DNA from 3 places in the Streptomyces sp. NPDC006872 genome. Region 3 is predicted to be linked to each of the others. Evidence: riboswitches for the same ligand, from Rfam matches in the RefSeq annotation. Region 3 holds a riboswitch; each other region holds the start of a gene.

Region 1 (7,097 bases), on a different contig from region 3:
GATCGTCTCGATCTGACCCTGCGTCTCGTGCAGGGCGCAGAACACGAGCGCGTCTCCGTCGCCGAACTCGCTCAGCGGCTCGGGGTGTCGGAGATGACCGTGCGCCGGGATCTGGACGCGCTGGAGCGGCAGGGGCTGGTGCGGCGGGTGCACGGTGGGGCCGTCGCCGGGCGGGCCCGCGAGGAGGGCGGTGGGTTCGAGGCGCGGCAGGCGTGGCAGACGGCGACCAAGGACCGGCTCGGGGCGGCCGTCGCCGGGCTCGTCGAGCCGGGGGCGCGGGTGCTGCTGGATGCGGGGACGACGACCGTGCACGTGGCGGAACATCTTGCCGCTCGGGGGCCGTTGACCGTCGCCGTGCTCAGTCTGCAGGCGGCGGTGCGGCTGGCCGACCGGCCCGGCATCGAGCTGCTGGTCGTCGGCGGCCGCTCGCGTCCCGGTGAGCGCTCCCTCGTCGGGCCGCTGGCGCTGCGCACCCTGGAGTCCCTGGCCTTCGACGTGTTCGTGATGTCGATCGGCGGAGTGCACGCCGAGCACGGCTGGTCGGAGTTCTCCCTCGAGGACGCGGCCGTCAAGCAGGCGGGGCTCGGCCAGGCCGGCCGTACGGTCGCGGTGGCCGACGCGACGAAGCTGGGCGTGCGCGCGTTCAGCCAGGTCGCTCCGCTCGACGCCGTGCACACCTTCGTCACCGACGCCGCCGCGGCCGACCCCGCCACCCATCCCGGCGGCCCCGGAACCCTGGACGCCCTGCGCAAGGCCGGCGTCGACACCCGCCTCGCCTGAGGAGACGCAGACGTACATGACACCGCTGATGATCCTGGTCGCCGGCCCGTACCGCTCGGGCACCGGCGACGACCCCGTGAAGCTCGCGGCCAACGTGCGGGCCATGAACGAGGCCGCGCTCGTCCTGTTCCGCGCCGGGCATCTGCCCGTCACAGGCGAGGCACTGGCGCTGCCCCTGCTGGAGACGGCGGGCGGCGACCCGGCCCCCGGAAGCGCGCTCTTCGACGAGCTCTTCCATCCCGTCGCCGAACGCCTGTTGGACCGCTGCGACGCGGTGCTGCGCATCGGCGGCCCGTCGGAGGGCGCGGACCGGATGGTCGAGCGGGCCCGCGCCGACGGCAAGCGGATCTACGGCACGCTCGCAGACGTCCCCGCCCCCACTCACCGCCTCGCAGGGAGCCCCGCATGACCGTCGGCATCGACACCCCCGACCCCCGCGGCCGTACCGGGCTCGACCGGCAGGGGCGCGACCTCACCGGCAACGACCGGGTCCGCATCCTCGACGTGGAGGTCCTCGCCTGCGACTGGGCGGTGCTGCGCCGCACCACCTTCGACTACCGGCACAGCGACGGCCACGTCAGCCGCGAGCGGCGCGAGACCTACGACCGGGGCGACGGCGCGACGATCCTGCTCTACGACCCCGACCGGCGGACGGTCCTGCTGACCCGTCAGTTCCGGCTGCCCGCGTACGTCAACGGGCACCCCGACGGCATGCTGCTGGAGACCGCCGCAGGGCTGCTGGACGGCGACGATCCGCAGGAGGCGATCCGTCGTGAGGCGGCCGAGGAGACTGGACGCACAGTCCATGATGTCGAGCATGTGTTCGACGCTTTTATGAGCCCCGGCTCGGTCACGGAACGGCTGAGCTTCTTCGCCGCCCCCTATGACGCCTCCGTCTCCGGTGTCGAGACGGCGGGCGTGGCGGCCGAGGGCGAGGACATCGCCGTCGTCGAACTGCCCTTCGTCGAGGCCCTCGACCTCGTCCGCAGCGGCGCCATCGCGGACGCGAAGACCATCATGCTGCTCCAATGGGCGGCGCTGGACGGCCCGTTCCGGCCGTCCGCGGTCAGCCCACGTTGAGCCCGGTGAGACCGCTGAGCCCGGTGAGGTCCGCCAGCGGCAGCGTGTGCTGGGTCTGCAGGACCTTCGCGCGCAGGTAGCGGACGTTGTGCGGGGTCGTGAACACGCCCGTCGGGACACGGTCCTGGACGTCGATGCCGAGGCCGCGCAGCTGGTCGGCCTTGTCGGGGTTGTTGGACAGGAGGTCCAGGCTCGTGATGCCCAGGGCGCGCAGCATCTGAGCGGCGGCGGTGTAGTCACGGCCGTCCTCGGGCAGACCGAGCGCCGCGTTCGCCTCGTAGGTGTCCAGGCCCTGGTCCTGGAGGGCGTACGCGTCGAGCTTGTTGTAGAGGCCGATGCCGCGGCCCTCCTGGCGGAGGTAGAGCAGGACGCCGCCCGTCCCGGCTATGCGCTCGACGGCCTCGCGCAGCTGCGGCCCGCAGTCGCAGCGGGCGGAGCCGAAGACATCGCCGGTGAGGCACTCGGAGTGCAGCCGGACCAGCGGGGTGGCGCCGGGCGCCGGCTCGCCGAGGACGACGGCGACGTGCTCCTGGCCATCGGTCAGGCCGTGGAAGGTGACCAGTTCGGCGTCGACGGAGTAGCCGTCCTGGAAGCGCAGCGGTACCCGGACGCGGGCGCGCGGGGTGGCGGCGGCGGGGGTGTCAGGCATGCGGGTCTCCCGGTGCGAGTGGGGTCTGTGCGGGCACCTGCGTCCACCTGTGTCTACCTGTTTCAGATTTGAAGCAGAGTGCCGAGAGCGACCCTACCCCATGCTTTAAATTTGAAGCAACGGGATTGTGGCGCGTACCTCATGTGCTCGCGGCCATCGGGTTCCGGTTCGGGTTCCGGTTCGGGTTCCGGTCATGCGGTTCGGCCGTCAGGTTCCCGAACAGGGTGATGAGCGGCGGCGCCACGGCAGTTCCTCCGGGGCGGCCTCGTCGCCGTCCTGGAACCCCAGCACGACCTGCGTGAAGATCTCCTCCAGCTGTCCCACCTGCTCAGGGGTGAGCCGGTCGAAGAGGGCCGAGCGGACCGTCTCGACATGGCCGGGGGCCAGGCTCTCCAGGGCCGCCATGCCCTCGTCCGTCAGAGCCGCGACGGTCCCGCGCTTGTCCCAGCGGCACTCTTCGCGCCGCAGCAGCCCGTCCTTCTCCAGGCGCGTCACCGCGTACGTCAGCCTGCTGCGGGTGATCTTCAGCTGCTCCGCGAGGTCGGTCATCCGCAGCCGTCGCTCCGGTGTCTCGGAGAGGTTGGCGAGGATGGAGTAGTACAGATGGGGCATGCCGGCCTCCTGCTGGAGCTGCCGGTCGATCGCGTCCTCCAGCAGGAGGTAGCCGGCAACGTACGCGCGCCAGGCGCGCTGCTCCGCGGGGGACAGCCAGCGAGTCGTCATACCGCCAGTGTAGGTTTGTTTCAAACTTGAACCAAGGCCCGGTCCGGTCAGGACCGCCGTCGGACCCATCCCGGGGAGTGCGTCGATGCCGTACCCGTACGTCCTGCTGTCCGCCGCCGTCTCCCTCGACGGCTACCTGGACGACACCACGCCCGAGCGCCTGCTCCTCTCCGGCCCCGCCGACTTCGACCGCGTCGACGACGTACGGGCCTCCGTGGACGCCATCCTCATCGGGGCCGGCACGATCCGCGCCGACAACCCGAGGCTCCTCGTGAACTCCCCCGAGCGCCGCGCCGCCCGGGTCGCCGCCGGACTGCCCGAGTATCCCCTCAAGGTCACCGTCAGCGGCTCCGGCGACCTCGACCCGGCCGCGAACTTCTGGCACACGGGCGGCGAGAAGGTCGTGTACACGACGGAGAAGGGCGCCGAGCGGGCCCGCGCGCTCGGCATCGCCGCGGACGTCGTGGCGCTCGGCTCCGAACTGGACTGGCGCCGCCTCCTCGAACACCTGCACGATGTGCGCGGTGTGCGGCGGCTCATGGTCGAGGGCGGCGGAACCGTCCACACCCAGCTGCTCCAGCAGGGCCTCGCCGACGAACTCCAGCTCGTCCTCGCCCCGCTCTTCGTGGGCGACCCGGGCGCGCCCCGCCTCTTCGGGCCGGGCGGCTACCAGGGCGGCCGCCTGCGCCTGCTGGAGACGCGGCGCATCGAGGACGTCGTCCTGCACCGCTACGAGCCCACCGCCCCCGGCGTCGGACCGCTGCCCGCCGCCGCCGACCGGCACTGGCTGGCCCTCGCCTGCGAGCTCGCGGCGCAGTGCCCGCCGTCGCGGACCGCGTTCAGCGTCGGCGCGGTGATCGTCGCCGCCGACGGCACGGAACTCGCGCGCGGCCACTCCCGCGAGGCCGGCGACCCGGTCGTGCACGCCGAGGAGGCGGCCCTCGCCAAGCTCGACCCCGCCGATCCCCGACTGCCCACGGCCACCGTCTACAGCAGCCTGGAACCGTGCGCCCGCCGATCCTCGCGCCCGGCGCCCTGTGCCCGCCTCATTCTCGACGCGGGGGTGCGCCGGGTGGTCACGGCCTGGCGTGAGCCGGACACCTTCGTGACGGAGGCGGACGGAACCGGTCTGCTGACGGCCGAGGGCGTCGACGTCCTTGTGCTCCCGGAGTACGAGGAGCGGGCGAAGGCCCCGAACCGCCACCTCCTCTGACCGCCTCCTCTGACCGCCTCCTCTGGCCCCCTGCTCAACCGTGGTGATTGCAGCCCCGCAGATGGCGTACAGTTGTGTTCAGCGGCGCGGGGTGGAGCAGCTCGGTAGCTCGCTGGGCTCATAACCCAGAGGTCGCAGGTTCAAATCCTGTCCCCGCTACTGAAGGCCGAGGGCCGGAATCCAGAACATGGATTTCGGCCCTCGGTGTTTTCCCCGTTCTCTCGGTGCGCCGTCCGCCGTCACTGCAGGTGAGCGAGTGATCCCCCTCCGCGTAGCGGCTGACATCCTGTCAATACCTGTGTGATCGCTGAGTCTGGCCAACTCGCCCGTTTTTCATCGGTCATGGGTCGAAAGTCCAGGCCAGAAATGTTGTTGATCAAGCGGAAGAGCTTGGAAACCTGACCCCGGGTCTATTAACGTTCGATAACGCAGCGCGGTCGTCCCGGCCGACACAAGAGTCGGCTCCGTGCGCACTGCCGAATCCCGCAAGGGAACCGGGGAACCACCACCTTGGGGTGAATCTCGCGGAAGCCGCCGTGAACTCGCAGAGTCCACGACCGGTTTACGCGCGTAGGAGACCTTCCCGCTCCGAACCCGTCAGCTAACCCGGTAGGCGACGGAAGGAAAGGAGTACGCCCGCGTGGCGTCCAACCGGCCTGTCCCAGAAGCCCCGTTCGTGCCGAGCCAGCGGTCCGCAGAGACCTTGGCCTACGGCAGCGTCCGCACCGACGAGGGCCCCTGGGAGGAGTGGAACCCCACCGCGGATTCCATTCGTCCGGTACGCGGCAAGCACCGTGTCGCCAAGCAGCGCGGCGGCGGGTTCGCCCGCAGCTCCACCGTCCTCGGCGTCGGCGTCATAGCCGCCGTCAGCGCGGGCGGCATGGCCAGCGCCAACACCGGCAAGGCCCCGGTCTCCATCTCCATGCCGGACCTGCCCAACGTGGGCTCCCTCATCTCCGACGACGAGCCCGCCCAGGACGCCGCGCCCGCCCTGGCCGGCTTCGGCTCCGAGGCCGCCGAGGAGACCGGCCAGAGCGCCACCGACGCCGGCGAGGCCCTGCGCAGCCGGATCATGGCGCAGGCCGAGTCGCAGCAGACCCAGCTCGAGACCAAGGCCCAGGCAGCCGCCGCGGCCGCCGCGGCCAAGGCCCAGGCCGACGCCGTCGCCAAGGCCGAGAAGGAGGCGGAGGCCAAGGCCGCCGCCGCGAAGAAGAAGGCCGCCGACGAGGCCGCCAAGAAGGCCGAGGCCGCGCGCCTGGCCGAGCTGGCCACGCAGTACACGCTGCCGACCTCCTCGTACACCATCACCTCGACCTTCGGTCAGGCCGGATCCCTCTGGTCCTCCGGCTACCACACGGGTCTCGACTTCGCCGCGCCGACCGGCACGCTCATCAAGGCCGTCCACAGCGGCACCATCACCGAGGCGGGCTGGGCCGGTTCCTACGGCTACCGCACCATCCTCACGCTGGACGACGGCACCGAGGTCTGGTTCGCCCACCAGTCGTCGATCAGCGTCAGTGTCGGCCAGAAGGTCGGCACCGGTGACGTGATCGGCCGCGTGGGCGCCACCGGCAACGTCACCGGGGCCCACCTCCACCTCGAGGTCCACCCCGGCGGCAGCTCCGAGGGCATCGACCCGGCGGCCTGGCTGCGCAGCAAGGGCCTCAACCCCTGAGGTCTCCCTCCGGGAACCCCTGATCGATTTCTGCTTGCCTCTGCTCGGCCCCCGATCGGCTTTTGATCGACTCCCTGCAGCCCTGACGGCCACCCCCGACGTCAGGGCTGCAGGGCGTTCATGTGTTCTTCGTGTTGCGCATGGAATCGGCGCGCGGTCGGCACCCGTTGACGAAGCATGACTTCTCTTCGCAAACTCGGCTCCTCCGACCTCGAGGTCTTCCCGCTCGCCCTCGGCGGCAACGTCTTCGGCTGGACCGTCGACGAGCCCGCCGCTTTCGCCGTACTCGACGCCTACGCCGCCGCGGGCGGCAACTTCCTCGACACCGCCGACTCCTACTCGGCGTGGATCGAGGGCAACAGCGGGGGCGAGTCCGAGACGATCATCGGCCGGTGGGTCAAGGCCCGCGGCAACCGCGACGACGTCGTGATCGCCACCAAGGTCAGCCAGCACCCCGAGTTCCCGGGCCTGTCCGCCGCGAACATCAAGGCCGCCGCCGACGCCTCCCTCCGCCGCCTGGACACCGACCACATCGACCTCTACTTCACGCACTTCGACAAGACCGAGGTGCCCGTCGAGGAGATCGTCGGCGCGCTCGACGAACTGGTGAAGGCGGGGAAGGTGCGGCACATCGCCGCCTCCAACATCTCGCCCGAGCGCCTCCAGGAGTCCGTGGAGTTCTCCGACCGCGAGGGCCTGGCCCGGTACGTCGCCCTCCAGCCCCACTACAACCTGGTCTCGCGCGACACCTACGAGGGCGGCCTCCAGGACCTCGCCGCCCGCTTCGGCCTCGCCGCCGTCCCGTACTTCGCGCTGGCGTCCGGCTTCCTCACCGGCAAGTACCGGCCCGGTACGACGGTGGACAGCGCCCGCGCCCCCAGAGCCGCTCAGCACCTCGACACGGAGCGGGGCCGACGGGTCCTCGTCGCCCTGGACGAGATCGCGCAGGCCCACGACACTCAGGTCGCCACGGTCGC
Region 2 (7,097 bases), on a different contig from region 3:
CGGCCGGTCCTGCGGTACTGCGCGGACTTCCAGGCCATGAGCGTGCGCAGCGCGGCCGGGTCGCGTTCGTCGAACACGAACCGCAGCTCCCCGACCTGCCGGCCGAGCTTGCGCTCCTTGGCTAGGGTCGTCTTCAGGAACTTCGGCGACTGCGCGCGCAGTACGGACTCGTAGGTCTCGTAACCCTTTTCGACGTCGATGACATAGGCGGCGTACTCCTCGGCCGCGTGCGGGAGGAACAGCCCCTGCTCCGCCTCCAGGTTGTCGAAGGCGAAGCTCGTCAGGGAGCACGCCCGCATCAGTTCGGCGGCGTTCAGTCCGAGGCCCGGGGCCAGCACCGCGCCCTGTGCGTCCGAGACGCCGTACGCGAGAGCCTGGCCCTGGCCGAGCCTGCCCCGCTCGTGGGGCAGGAAGCCGACCGGCTCGCGCCCCTCATAGACCACCGCCACACGTGCGCGTTGCCGCACGAGGCCCACGGCGTCGGTGAACTCCGGTTCCATGAAGGGGTTTCGTGGAAGCGTCGACGCGGCGCGCAGCGCGCGCCACCGCTCCCTCTCCCCCTGGCCGAGGTCCTGTGGCCTCAGCACACGAATGCGCCCACTGCTCAACCTGACCCCCCGATCAAGTCCCCCCTGGACACCTGGACGGTACCGCTCCACCCGGGCGTCGCGGTAGGTAGCGTCCCATGTTGTTGCCAATCGGTGCAGAGGCCTTTAACCGTCCGCTACCCGGCAACGCGCCAGAAAGCCGTTTCTTTTAAAGGGGAGTTGGCAGAACAGGGCAGGACCTGGCCGTCGTTCGGTTTGCGTCGAACCCGGGGGGCGCGGGATCCGTATTCTCTGATCATGGCCGCACCCCTCGCATATGCCGCGCGCACCGCGTACGCCCTGATCGCCACCGACCTGGACGGAACGCTGCTCCGCGGCGACGACACCTTCTCCGACCGGTCGCTCGACGCGCTCGCGCGGGTGACGGCCGCCGGCGCACGCCACCTGGTGGTGACGGGACGGCCCGCGCCCCGGGTCCGGCCGCTCCTCGACCGCCTGCACAGCAGGGGGCTCGCGGTGTGCGGACAGGGCGCGCAGTTGTACGACGCCGGCGCGGACCGTCTGCTGTGGTCGGTCACCCTGGACCGGGAGCTGGCGGAGACCGCGCTCGGCAAGATCGAGGCGGAGGTCGGGCAGCTGTACGCGGCCGTCGACCAGGACGGCGTCGACGGGCTGACGCTCATCGAGCCGGGCTACCGGATGCCGCACCCGACACTGCCCGCTCTGCGCGTCGACCGACGCGACGACCTGTGGTGCGAGCCGATCAGCAAGGTGCTGCTGCGCCATCCCACCCTGTCCGACGACGAGCTGGCGGCGACGGCCCGTTCGGTGGTCGGCTCGCTCGCCACCGTCACCATGTCGGGGCCGGGCACGGTCGAGCTGCAGCCCTGCGGGATCACCAAGGCGACGGGCCTGGCCCTGGCCGCCGAGCACCTGGGTCTGCGGCCCGAGGACACCGTCGCGTTCGGGGACATGCCCAACGACATCCCGATGTTCGACTGGGCCGCGCACGGTGTCGCCATGGCCAACGCCCACCCCGAGCTCAAGGCCGTGGCCGACGAGGTGACGACGTCGAACGAGGACGACGGCGTGGCCGTCGTCCTCGAACGAATGTTCCCGTAGGGCTCGTAGCTCCTTGTAGGTCCCGTAGGTCCCGTAGGGCCCGTAGGGGGTTCTGTCAGTACGCGCCGAACACGTTGTCGATCGAGCCGTAGCGCGCGGCCGCGTAGTTGCAGGCGGCGGTGATGTTGGCGACCGGGTCGTAGGAGTTCCACGACGTGCCGGCGACGTGGTAGGCGCGGAAGGTCGGGTCGATGACCTGGAGCAGCCCCTTGGACGGGATGCCCGCGGCCGCGTTGGAGTCCCAGAGATTGATGGCGTAGGGGTTGCCGGAGGACTCGCGGATGACGTTGCGGTAGATGCCGTTGTACGTCCCCGGGATGCCGTGCTGCGCCATGACATGGAGCGAGGCGCGGATCCAGCCGTCGAGGTTGTTGGCGTAGCCGAGGCTGGAGGCGGTGACGACGGTCGGCGTCGCCGCGGAGGCGGTGGTGGAGCCGATGATCGGGAGGGCGAGCACGGCCGCGCCGGTGGCGGCGACGGCGATGGTGCGGGCGAGACGGGTACGGCGGGTGCGGCGCGGCTGAGCGGCAGCGGACATGACGAAGTTCCTCTCCGGCGCCTGCGAGGTGAGCTGTCGGGTTCGGGCGGGAGCTGCCCGGCCGCGTCCTGACGGATGCGACTTCACCCCAAGCCGTACCGAAGTGTCCAAAACATCCTGAAAATCCAAGACGTCCTGAATTTCGGCTCGGCGGCCTACCTGGTTCCCCCGCTCCTGCCGTGCGGTTCTCGATGGGTGTTTCGGGCGGCGGCAGGATTCGGCGTCCGCCCGACAGGCCGGGAACGTATGCGAGAGCACATGTCCGGAACAAGTAGCGGATTCACAGATCACCCCTATTGACCTTGGTCTGTGGCCTATGGGGTGCTTGATCCTTTGTGGGTGCAAAGCCCCAACTTGCTTGGGGGGCGCGGGGAAACGGCGAGTGACGTGCGGGAGGCGGCATGGCGTCGGGAGTGAGCCAACTCACCAGCAATCACAAGACTGGCGAATCGGGCATTATTCCCAACTCATAGTTAAAGGAAACGGCAAAGAGGCAGGCTTGGAATTAGCCTTACTTTGCTGCTATGTGTTCCCTTGTGTCCATTTTGCCGCTCATGGATTTCGCCGGTCCGGCGATGCGGGAGGCCTCGCGGCGCGGGGCGCCGGGCGGCGCGCCTGTCCGCGCGTGGCGGGAAACGGTCGTGGGACGTCCCCGGATCGCTCGACCGTATGGATCACTACTACCTGGTAACTCGATAGGCGTTCGTTCATATGGGCTGATCAGAAACATTTCGGGCCGGATCCGGCGTCGGCCGGCCCGGCGGGACGCCTCCTCGGCGGGCCCATTCGAGCCTGCAGGACGTGGGGGCTATCGGTGATCGAAACGTGACCGGATACGCTGACTTGAGTGATGGCAGCGACCTATCGACAAACCGCGTAACCGCCAGTAGACACCAGCAGACAGGAGACCCCTCGTGACCGTCGTCGGGCCGTTCGGGCTGAGCGTGCGGGACCAGGCTCTGGAAGCCGATGTCCAGGCCGGATTGGCGGCTGTCGAGGAAGGCTTGCTCGAGGCCACCAAGAGTGAGGTTCCGTTCATCACGGAGGCCGCCCAGCACCTCGTACGGGCGGGCGGGAAGCGGTTCCGGCCGCTGCTCGTGGTGCTCGCCTCGCAGTTCGGGGACCCGTACGCGCCGGGGATCGTGCCGTCGGCCGTGGTCGTGGAGCTCACCCATCTGGCCACGCTGTACCACGACGACGTGATGGACGAGGCCGCCGTGCGGCGCGGGGTGCCCAGCGCGAACGCCCGTTGGGGGAACTCCGTCGCCGTCCTCACGGGTGACTTCCTCTTCGCGCGCGCCTCCCACATCCTGGCCGACCTCGGGCCGGAGGCGGTACGGGTGCAGGCGGAGGCGTTCGAGCGGCTGGTCACCGGGCAGATCCTGGAGACGGCCGGGCCGACGGACGGGCGCGACCCGGTCGAGCACTACCTCGACGTGCTCGGCGGCAAGACGGGCTCGCTGGTGGCGGTCGCCTGCCGCTTCGGGGCGATGATGTCGGGCGCCGACGAGACGGTCGTCGACGTGCTGACGCAGTACGGCGAGCGGCTGGGCGTCGCCTTCCAGCTGGCGGACGACGTCCTGGACATCGCCTCCGACTCGCGCGAGTCGGGAAAGACGCCCGGGACGGATCTTCGCGAGGGCGTTCCCACGCTGCCGGTGCTGCGGCTGCGGGAGCGGGCGGCGCGGTTGTCGCTGCCCGAGGACATCGCCCTGTGCGAGCTGCTGGACTCCGACCTGAGCGACGACGCCCGGCTCGCCGAGGCCCTGGAGGCGCTCCGGGCCCACCCGGCGCTGGAGCAGGCCCGCCGGGACACGGTGCGGTACGCGAAGGACGCGCGGGCCGCGCTGGCGCCGTTGCGGGAGTGCGACTCCAAGGCGGCGCTGATGGAACTCTGCGACGCCGTGGTGCACCGAGCCGGCTGACCCCACCCACCGGTCTCCGCCCCGTCTCGGCCCGCCAACCCCTACGGGACAGGCGTGGTCCTGGCGCGTTGTGTCATACCGGAGGTGTACGTGGAGTTGAGTCCCCGGGTTGACGCTTCCGAAGAGTGGATTTGGTCAGATGGGAACCACGGAAAACACCACTCCTCACCGATTCGGGTGAGAATGGCGGCTTGGGGTGGGGAACTTCAGCGCGAGATGACCAGCCGCCGCCGACGACGGAGGTAAGGCACACATGGCACCGAAGGCATCCGACGACACCACGACCGGCGTGGGCGCGACCGGTGGGGACGCGACCGGTGGGGACGCCGACGAGCTGCGCCTCGGGCGGCGCAAGGCACTGCGGTACGTCGTCCCGGTCACCGTGATCGGTGTCGCGGCGGCGACGATCGGGCTGGTCCCGGCGCTCGCCGACTCCGGCGACCCCGACCTGCCGAAGATCACCGCACAGCAACTCCTCGACAAGATCGCCGCCTCGGACGTACAGCAGCTGTCCGGGACCGTGAAGGTCAGCACCGATCTCGGGCTGCCCGACCTCGGCGGGCTGGAGAGCGGTCTGCTCTCCGGCGTCGCACAGCAGGGCGGTGACGGATCGTCCGCCGATCCGTCCGCCAAGCTCACCGAGCTCGTCTCCGGCACGCACACCCTGCGCGTCGCCGCCGACGGCCCGGACAGGCAGAAGCTCTCGCTGCTGGAGAACGCCGCCGAATACAGCCTCATCCACAACGGCAAGGACGTGTGGGGGTACGACAGCGCCTCCAACGAGGTCTATCACTCCAACGTCGACGAGAGCTCCGACGAGGCCGAGACCCCCGTTCCCGCCACGCCCAAGGACCTCACCGAGGACGCCCTGAAGGCGGTCGACGACACGACGTCCGTGACCGTCGACGGCACCGTCCACGTCGCGGGCCGCGACGCCTACAAGCTGCTGGTGAAGCCCAAGCAGTCCGGTTCCACGGTCGGTGCCATCAGCGTGGCCGTGGACGCGAAGACGGGCCTGCCGCTGAAGTTCACGCTGACCCCGGCGAGCGGCGGCGCCGCCGTCGTGGACGCGGGCTTCACCCAGGTCAGCTTTGCCAAGCCCGCCGCCTCCACCTTCGACTTCACCGTCCCCAAAGGCGCGAAGGTCACCGAGGCCGACGCGGCCGACGAGGCCGGCACGTGGGACGAAGGCGGCGCGTGGGACGAAGGCGGCGCGGTGAAGCCGGTGCCCGGGCACTCCGGCAAGTCCGACGACCTCGGTGAGGACCTCGGGAAGGACCTCGAGGCCGATCTCGACGGCACCGACGGTCCCACCGTCATCGGCGAGGGCTGGACCTCCATCGCCACCTTCGACACCGGCGGCGAGGGCGTGCCCTCGGGCTCCGAGGTCGGCGGCGACCTCGGCGGCTTCCTCGACTCCTTCGGCGACAAGGTGAGCGGCAAGTTCGGTTCCGGAACCGTCTTCTCCACCCGCCTGATCAACGCCCTGATGACGGACGACGGAAAGGTCTACGTCGGCGCGGTCACCAAGGACGCCCTTGTGAAGGCGGCGAACGCGGCGAAGTAGGGGTACTACGGGTACTACGGGTACTACGGGGGGACTCCGGGTACTGGGATCGGGGGTTCGGTGAGGGCGTCCATGGACGATGACGGCGAGAACGGCGATGGCGACGCCGTCATCCACACCCGCGCTCTCACCAAGCGCTACCGCGGCGGCCAACTCGCCGTCGACGGTCTCGACCTGACCGTCCCCGCGGGCAGCGTCTTCGGCTTCCTCGGTCCCAACGGCTCCGGCAAGACCACCACCATCCGCATGCTGATGGGGCTCATCGAGCCCACGGCCGGCTCGGCCCGCGTCCTCGGGCAACCCATGCCGAGGGCCGCCCGCACCGTGCTGCCGCACGTCGGGGCCCTCATCGAGGGCCCCGCCCTCTACGGCTTCCTCTCCGGCCGCGACAACCTGCTCCGCTACGACGCCGCCGACCCGACCGCCGACCCGCGCACCCGGCGTGCGCGCGTCACGGCGACGCTGGAGCGGGTTGGGCTGACAGCCGCCGCCGGCAAGAAGGCGAAGGCGTACTCGCTCGGCATGAAACAGCGCCTGGGTCTCGCCGCCGCCCTCCTCCAGCCCCGCCGCCTGCTCGTCCTCGACGAGCCGACCAACGGCCTCGATCCACAGGGAATGCGCGAAATCCGTTCGCTGATCCGGGAGTTGGCCTCGGAAGGCACGACCGTCTTCCTCTCCTCGCACCTGCTCGACGAGATCGAGCAGGTGTGCACCCACGCGGCGGTGATGGCGCAGGGCCGGCTGATCGTCCAGGGCCCGGTGGCGGACCTCGCGGCGGGGACACGCGGCCGACTGGTGGTGACGACCCCGGACCCCGCGGACGCGGCCCGGGTGTTGAAGGAGCAGGGAGTGAGCGACGTCGTCGTCGGCGAGGATCTCGTGAGCGCGGAGGCTCCGCCGCCGGACCGCGATCTCGCCGACCTGAACGCCGCGTTGGTGACGGCGGGCGTCCGCGTCCGTGGCTTCGCCGTCGAACGGGCCTCCCTGGAGGACGCGTTCGTGGCGCTCACGGGGGAGGGTTTCGATGTCGCGGGCTGAAATGGAGGAGCTGGAAGGGGCAGCGGAGAGCCGGAGCTCCGCGCTGACGCCGACCTCGGCCCGGGCCTCTACCCGGACCTCGACCCAGGCCTGGACCTGGACCTGGACGTTCGGAATCCTCCGCAATGAACTGCTGACCACCTTCAGGCGCTGGCGCACGCTCGCGCTGCTGGGCGTGCTGGCGGCGGTGCCGATCCTGGTCGGGATCGCGGTGAAGATCGAGACGAGCGACGGCTCGTCCGCCGGCCCCGGTGGTGGCGGCGGAGGAGGCGGGGGCGGCGGGGGTCCCGCGTTCATCTTGCAGGTCACCAACAACGGCCTGTTCCTGGTCTTCACCGCGCTGGCCGTGACGCTGCCGT
Region 3 (7,097 bases):
TCGGTGCGCGGGGTGGTCGGCGGGGCAGTTTCCATGCCGGTACGAAAATCTCTCTGTCAGTTCAATGCTGTCACTGGTGTCACTGGGAGGCGGCGTCCGACTTGTCGACGCCGTCCCAGACGTTCGAGTACCAGGGGCGGTCGGCCGCCCCGAGGTCGGCGCGCGACTGTTTGGCCGCGTCCGGGTCGATCACGACGTAACCGGTCTCCCCGGGCAGGACGTAGTGCAGCCGCTGCCGGATCTGCTGCTCGGCGTACGCGTCGTCCTGCCAGCGTGCCTTGAGGTCGCGCAGCTGCTCGACGCGCTCGCTGGCCTGCTGCTTCTCGCGTTCCAGGTCGGCGATGTCGGCGCGCTGGGAGACGTACTGGCGCATCGGGTAGGCCAGGGCCACGATCAGTGTGCACAGGACGAGCGCCAGCAGGGCCGCGCGGCCGGTGAGGCGGGAGCGGCGGGCCTGGCGCTTGGTCTGGGAGCGGTAGACCCGGGCCGCGGTCTGCTCGCCGAGCAGCTTGATCCTGGTCGCGGTGGAGAAACGGTCCCGGTCCTTCACGGCCATGGGTCTTCCCCGCCTCCCGCTCTCACACGTGCGTACGTCCCCGCACACGGTACGGGACCGGGTACGGGGACGTACGTACGACGCTGCCTAAGCCGCTACGGTGCTCAGCCCTTGAAGCTCAGCCCTTGAAGCGCGGGAACGCGCTGCGACCGGCGTACACCGCCGCGTCGTCGAGGATCTCCTCGATGCGCAGCAGCTGGTTGTACTTGGCGACGCGGTCCGAGCGGGCCGGGGCGCCGGTCTTGATCTGACCGCAGTTCACGGCGACGGCGAGGTCGGCGATGGTGACGTCCTCGGTCTCGCCGGAGCGGTGGGACATCATGCACTTGAAGCCGTTGCGCTGGGCGAGCTCGACGGCGTCCAGGGTCTCGGTCAGCGAGCCGATCTGGTTCACCTTGACGAGCAGGGCGTTCGCGGAGCCCTCCTCGATGCCGCGGGCCAGGCGCTCGGGGTTGGTGACGAAGAGGTCGTCGCCGACGATCTGGACCTTGTCGCCCAGCCGCTCGGTGATGACGTTCCAGCCGGCCCAGTCGTCCTCGTACAGCGGGTCCTCGATGGAGACGAGCGGATACGCGGAGACGAGCTCCTCGTAGTACTCGGTCATCTCGGCGGCCGAGCGGGACTTGCCCTCGAACTCGTACTTGCCGTCCTTGTAGAACTCGGACGCGGCGACGTCGAGCGCGAGCGCGATCTGCTCGCCGGGGATGTAACCGGCCTGCTTGATGGCCTCGACGATGAGGTCGAGGGCGGCGCGGTTGGACTCCAGGTTCGGGGCGAAGCCGCCCTCGTCGCCGAGGCCGGTGGACAGGCCCTTGGTCTTCAGCACCTTCTTGAGGGTGTGGTAGACCTCGGCGCCCCAGCGCAGGGCCTCGGAGAAGGACTCCGCGCCGATCGGGGCGATCATGAACTCCTGGATGTCCACGTTGGAGTCGGCGTGCGAGCCGCCGTTCAGGATGTTCATCATCGGCACCGGCAGCAGGTGCGCGTTGGGGCCGCCCAGGTAGCGGAACAGCGGCAGGTCGCTGGCCTCGGAGGCGGCGTGGGCCACGGCGAGCGAGACGCCGAGGATGGCGTTGGCGCCGAGGGAGCCCTTGTTGTCGGTGGCGTCCAGGTCGAACATGGCCTGGTCGATCAGGCGCTGCTCGGTGGCGTCGTAGCCGACGAGCTCCGGGCCGATCTGCTCGATGACGGCGAGGACGGCCTTCTCGACACCCTTGCCGTGGTAGCGGTTCGGGTCACCGTCGCGGAGCTCGATGGCCTCGAAGGCACCGGTGGAGGCGCCGGACGGAACGGCGGCACGACCCGTGCTGCCGTCGTCGAGGCCGACCTCGACCTCGACCGTGGGGTTGCCTCGGGAGTCCAGGATTTCCCGGGCTACGACGACGTCGATGGACGGCACGAGCATCTCCTTCTTGGGATGTGACGCTGGTTGTGCGGGGCGGTGGGTGGGCCGTGACGGGCCCGCGCCGAGCCTTGCGACTAGAGCCTAACCGCCTTCGGGGCGTCGGCAGCCGACCGACCGTCCCGTGGACAAACTGACCGTACCCATTGTTCACACACGGAACAAAGGGCGCGGTCGCCAAAGACCAACAGGAAGTTGCCAACCGGCAAAGGAAACAGGCAAAGGAAACAGGCGAAGGAAACAGGCGAAGGAAACAGCCGGCGAAGAGAACAGGCAAAGAGAAACCCCGCCCCGGTGCGTACGGGGGAACACGCACCGGAGCGGGGGGCCCGTGGGGACGGGGGGTGACCCTCACGAGGTCTTCAGTGTGCGGACCTCACCCAGGAGGGCGCTGTGACTTTCCTGAGAGCCGGATGTCACTTCACTGCTCGAGGAGCCGCAGCTCACTTCAGGTGCAGCTGCTGGCCCGGGTAGATGAGGTCGGCGTCGTCGACGATGTCCTTGTTCAGCTCGAACAGCTTCTGCCAGCCGCCGGCGACCTTGTGCTTCTCGGCGATGGAGCTGAGGGTGTCGCCCTTGACGACCTTGTACTCGCCGTCGCCCTTCTCGACCTTCTTGCCGGTCGGGGTGGTGACCGTCTTGGAGGCGGCCGGGCGGTCGGTCGAGCGGGAGGCGCTCTGCTCCTCGGTCGAACGGGTGCTGGTGCTGTTCGACGAGCTGGACGAGCTGGAGCCGGAGCCGGCGGAGTCGGCGCTGCTGCCGTTGTAGGCGGCGCTGGACAGGCCCGTGCCGCAGACCGGCCAGGCGCCCTTGCCCTGGCCCGCGAGGACCTTCTCGGCGACGGCTATCTGCTGCGTCTTGGAAGCCTGGTTGGCCTGCGCGGCGTACTGCGTGCCGCCGTACGCGGCCCAGGTGGAGGCGGAGAACTGCAGCCCGCCGTAGTAGCCGTTGCCGGTGTTGATGGACCAGTTGCCGCCGGACTCGCACTGGGCGACCGCGTCCCACTCGGCGGCGGTGGCGGCGGAGGCGTTGCCGGCCGCCATCAGCGGGGCGGCGATGGCGACGCCGGTGACGCCGGCCAGTGCGGCGACGCGGGTGGCCTTGGACGGACGGCGGTGCTTGCCCTTACCGGAAAACAGCATGGTGGATCCCCTCACCGACGCCTGCGAGGTGAGCTGTCGGGTTCGGGCCGTGTGAGTTGCCCGGCCACTCCTCCATGGGAGGCGTGGCTTCACCCCAAGCCGGATCCGGCGTCAACCGCCGATCCCGGCACTTACCTTGGGTCCCCCGCTCCTGCCTACGGCGCTTGACGCGACGACTGTTCCCGGGCAGCCGCTGGCAGGACTCGGCGTTGCGACGACCGGGGCTCGGGTTGCCGAGCGGCCTTGACCGTAGTCACGTGATCCGCGGAATTTCAAAGACGATCAGGGCTTCTGAGACTCATCCCACACTTTCACCAAACCGGACATTCCGGAGCGAAGTATGACGTGAACTCCCGGCGTTTTTCGGTGCGTTCCTGCCCTATTGGACCACTGTGTCGAGGGTCTGACCGGTGACGATGTCGCTCGGGTCGGCGCCGATGAGGTCCCTGTTCTCGGCGTAGAGGGCCTGCCATCCACCGTCGATGCCAAGGGAGTCGGCGATGGAGGCGAGGGAGTCGCCTTCCTGGACCACGTAGGTGACCGCGGCGTGCCGACCGGTGGAGGCGGTGGAGGTGCCGTCCACCGCGACGCCGTCCGCTGCGACGCCGTCCGCCGCGGTACCGGTCGCCGCGGTGTCGGTCGCGCCGGTGGCGCTCTTCGTCGTGGGGGTCGCGCTCTCGTCGGCGGTGGCGCCGCGGTGCTTGCCGGAGCCGAGGGAGCCGGTGTCGACGAGGCTCCAAGAGCCCGCATCCTGGACCGACTTGCCCGAGTCGTCCGCTTCCGAGGTCGCCGAGGGAGAGGCGTCGGTCCCGGCGGGATCGTCCGCGGTGGAGGACGAGGGGGATGAAGGTGACGAAGGGGACGCCGAAGGCGAACTGGATGAATCCGCGGACGAGTCGGACGACTCGGACGATCCCGTCGAACTGCCGTCGGCGCTCGACGAGCCCGAAGAGTCCGAGGAGCTCGAGGAGTCCGAGGAGTCCGAGGAGTCGCCGTCCAGCCCCTTGGGCAGGTCGGACAATCCGGACGAGGAAGACGAGTCGGACGAGTCGTCCGCCACGCCGGTGTCCACGTTCACCGCGCCGTTCTCCTGGGTGAGCCCGGAGGTCAGCCCGCAGGTGCCCCACGCGCCGACGTTCTCGGCGGCGAGCAGTTTCTGCGCCACGGCGATCTGCTGGTTGCGGCTGGCCAGGTCGGCGCTCGTCGCGTAGTCGAGTCCGCCGTACGTCTCCCATTGCTTCTGGGTGAGGCTCAGTCCGCCGTACTCGCCGCCCTTGTCGGCGCTCCACGAGCCGCCGGTCTCGCACTGCGCCACCTTGTCCCACACGGTGCCGTCTGCGGCGCTCGCGCCGGAGGCGGCCAGCAGCGGGATGGCGATGGCGGACCCGGTCACTCCGGCCGCGACGAGGAGGGCCGGAGCCTGACGGGGGCGACGGTGACGACCGTTCCCGGAGAGCATGCGAGGGCCTTTCTCTGGACAGCAGTGACCGGCGCGACGGGTGCGACTGACGCGTCGCGCTGACGAGTGAACGTATCGGCACACGATCACTTGTCACAAGTTAATGCCGCGCAGATCACGTGAAGATCACAGAGTTGAGGGTCGGTCACCTTTGCTTCGCCGAATGGTCACACTCCGGCTGACATCCGATCAGATACGCACGGAAGTGAACTCGACCGGGAGCGTCCGCAGCCCCCGCATGATGAGCCCGCCACGCCATCTCAACTGGGCCGGGTCCACGGCCAGTCGGAGGTCGGGCAGCCGGGTGAGAAGGGCGGCCAGCGCGGTCTGGCCCTCCAGTCGGGCCAGCGGGGCGCCCAGGCAGTAGTGGATGCCGTGGCCGTAGCCGAGGTGTTGATTGTCACGGCGGGACAGGTCGAGGCGGTCGGGGTCGGCGAAGCGGGCCGGATCACGGTCGGCGGCCGCCAGGACGACGAGGACGGGGTCGCCCTGCGCGATGTCCTGCCCGCCGATGCTGAGCGGCTCGGTCGCGAACCGCCAGGTGGCGAGCTCCACGGGGCCGTCGTAGCGCAGCAGTTCCTCGACGCCGGTCTCCAGGAGGGTGCGGTCGCCGTCGTCCTCGGTCAGCGACCGCTGGAGACGTTCGCGCTGCTCGGGGTGGGTGAGGAGGGCGTAGGTGCCGTTTCCGATGAGGTTGACGGTCGTCTCGAAGCCCGCGAACAGGAGGATGAAGGCCATGGCCGCGGCCTCGTTCTCGGTGAGGTGCTCGCCGTGGTCGGAGGCGCGGATGAGGCCGGAGATGAGGTCCTCGCCGGGCGCGGGCTCTGCCGGCAGCTCCGCGCGCTTGCGGTGGATCAGCTCCAGCAGGTAGCCGCGCATCTTCTTCACCGACCGCGCGACACCACCCCGGGGCCCTCCGCCGTGCCGGATCATCATCCCGGCCCAGTCGCGGAAGTCGTCCTGGTCCTCGCGGGGGACGCCCAGGAGGTCGCAGATGGCGTAGATGGGGAGCGGGAAGGCGAAGTCGTGGATGAGGTCGGCCTCGCCGTTCGCCGCGAACCGGTCGATGAGCTGATCCGTCAACTCCTGCACCCGCGGCGCGAACTCGGCGACCCGGCGGGGTGTGAACGCCTTGCTGACGAGCCGGCGCAGCCGGGTGTGGTCCGGCGGGTCGATGTTCAGCAGATGCGTCATCAGCTCGGCCTTGCGCTCACCGGGGATGCCGGTCTTGCCCTTGGCGTGCGCCGGTTCGTCGTGATGCGCGGGGTTCTTGGAGAGCCGCTGGTCGGCGAGCGCCTGCTTCGCGTCGCCGTAACGCGTGACCAACCAGGCCTCGACACCGCTGGGCAGTTCGGTCCGGTGCACGGGCGCGTGCTCACGGAGCCAGGCGTAGGCGGGGTAGGGGTCGGTGGCGAACTCCCAGGTGAAGAGTTCCGGGGCGGGCGGGGCGTCGGCCGTGGGGTGGGGCTGGTTGGTCACTCCCCGACGGTAGCGGTGTTCGCGGTGAGCGCCTTGCCGCGGTGTTCGCGGTGAGCGCCTTGCCGCGGTGTTCGCGGTGAGCGCCTTGCCGCGGTGTTCGCGGTGAGCGCCTCGCGCGCACCGGGACGCCCCGGCTCGCCGGCCCTGCGGTACGGCCTCCCCCGCGCTCCGCAGCCGGCTCAGGAGCCCGCCCGACTAATCCTCCACCCCTTCGACACCCCTGATCGCGTCCCGGTAGGCCCGGGCCGCTGCCCGCAGCGCCGCCTCCGGATCCACGCCCTGCGCCTCCGCCCGGGCCGCCAGGGCGAGCAGCTCGTAGCCGATGCCGTCGGAGGCCGGGAGGGGCACCTCCAGTCCTGCCGTCCGCACACGCGACGACAGCTTCGCCGCCAGTGCGAGGCCCGGCTGACCGAGGGGGACGCCGTCCGTCACCGACTCCCGCTGCTTCTCTGTCGCCTTCGTGCGCAGCCAGTGCGCCTTGACCTCCTCCGGGGTCGTGGCCGTCTCGTCGCCGAAGACATGGGGATGGCGGTGGATCAGCTTGGCGACGATCGTGCCCGCGACGTCGTCGACGGAGAACGGGGAGTCCGGGTCCTCCTCCGCTATACGGGCGTGGAAGACGACCTGGAGCAGGACGTCGCCCAGTTCCTCGCGGAGTTCGTCGCGGTCGCCGTCCTCGATCGCCTCGACGAGTTCGTAGGCCTCCTCGATGCCGTACTTGGCGAGGCCCTTGTGGGTCTGCTGCGACGACCACGGGCACTCGGCGCGGATGCGGTCCATGACCTGGACGAGGTCGAGGAGCCGGGCGCCGGGGAGGTCGTAGGAGGCGGGGAGCAGCTCCAGCTCGGGCATCGCCACGCGGCCGGAGCCGGCCAGCCGGGCCAGGCCGTCGGTGAGGGCCGGTTCGCCCTCGCCGGTCGCCACGACCACCACCGTGCCGCCGTCGGCACAGGCGGCGACCAGCTCTTCGGCGGTCGGGGAGCTCTCCTCGACCGCAAGCCCCGCGTCCCGCAGATAGGGCAGCTGCGGATGCGCGCCGTCCGCGCACAGCACCCGGTC

What was found. A riboswitch is a leader RNA that binds a small molecule or an ion and turns the genes downstream of it on or off. The one in region 3 is predicted to bind cyclic di-AMP.
Region 1: linked by a shared signal. The riboswitch ahead of ABZ725_RS09010 (M23 family metallopeptidase) and the one ahead of ABZ725_RS16335 (transglycosylase family protein) in region 3 are both predicted to bind cyclic di-AMP.
Region 2: linked by a shared signal. The riboswitch ahead of ABZ725_RS00790 (transglycosylase SLT domain-containing protein) and the one ahead of ABZ725_RS16335 (transglycosylase family protein) in region 3 are both predicted to bind cyclic di-AMP.

What each region holds. Positions count from the first base shown of each region.
Region 1 covers NZ_JBEYIL010000003.1:22,123-29,219, reverse strand. The annotation lists gene ABZ725_RS09045 (DeoR/GlpR family DNA-binding transcription regulator) at 1-780, shown strand, start outside; gene ABZ725_RS09040 (DUF4406 domain-containing protein) at 797-1,189, shown strand; gene ABZ725_RS09035 (NUDIX domain-containing protein) at 1,186-1,860, shown strand; gene ribA (GTP cyclohydrolase II) at 1,847-2,509, opposite strand; gene ABZ725_RS09025 (MarR family transcriptional regulator) at 2,717-3,232, opposite strand; gene ABZ725_RS09020 (dihydrofolate reductase family protein) at 3,318-4,445, shown strand; tRNA gene ABZ725_RS09015 (tRNA-Met) at 4,531-4,604, shown strand; cyclic di-AMP (ydaO/yuaA leader) riboswitch at 4,910-5,078, shown strand; gene ABZ725_RS09010 (M23 family metallopeptidase) at 5,086-6,120, shown strand; gene ABZ725_RS09005 (aldo/keto reductase) at 6,298-7,097, shown strand, end outside.
Region 2 covers NZ_JBEYIL010000001.1:176,222-183,318, forward strand. The annotation lists gene ABZ725_RS00780 (GNAT family N-acetyltransferase) at 1-587, opposite strand, end outside; gene ABZ725_RS00785 (HAD family hydrolase) at 846-1,670, shown strand; gene ABZ725_RS00790 (transglycosylase SLT domain-containing protein) at 1,726-2,208, opposite strand; cyclic di-AMP (ydaO/yuaA leader) riboswitch at 2,214-2,441, opposite strand; gene ABZ725_RS00795 (polyprenyl synthetase family protein) at 3,123-4,133, shown strand; gene ABZ725_RS00800 (DUF2092 domain-containing protein) at 4,387-5,700, shown strand; gene ABZ725_RS00805 (ABC transporter ATP-binding protein) at 5,773-6,738, shown strand; gene ABZ725_RS00810 (ABC transporter permease) at 6,725-7,097, shown strand, end outside.
Region 3 covers NZ_JBEYIL010000005.1:97,364-104,460, forward strand. The annotation lists gene ABZ725_RS16320 (DUF501 domain-containing protein) at 1-35, opposite strand, end outside; gene ABZ725_RS16325 (septum formation initiator family protein) at 80-556, opposite strand; gene eno (phosphopyruvate hydratase) at 675-1,961, opposite strand; gene ABZ725_RS16335 (transglycosylase family protein) at 2,402-3,100, opposite strand; cyclic di-AMP (ydaO/yuaA leader) riboswitch at 3,104-3,273, opposite strand; gene ABZ725_RS16340 (transglycosylase family protein) at 3,480-4,559, opposite strand; gene ABZ725_RS16345 (cytochrome P450) at 4,749-6,038, opposite strand; gene ABZ725_RS16350 (nucleoside triphosphate pyrophosphohydrolase) at 6,234-7,097, opposite strand, start outside.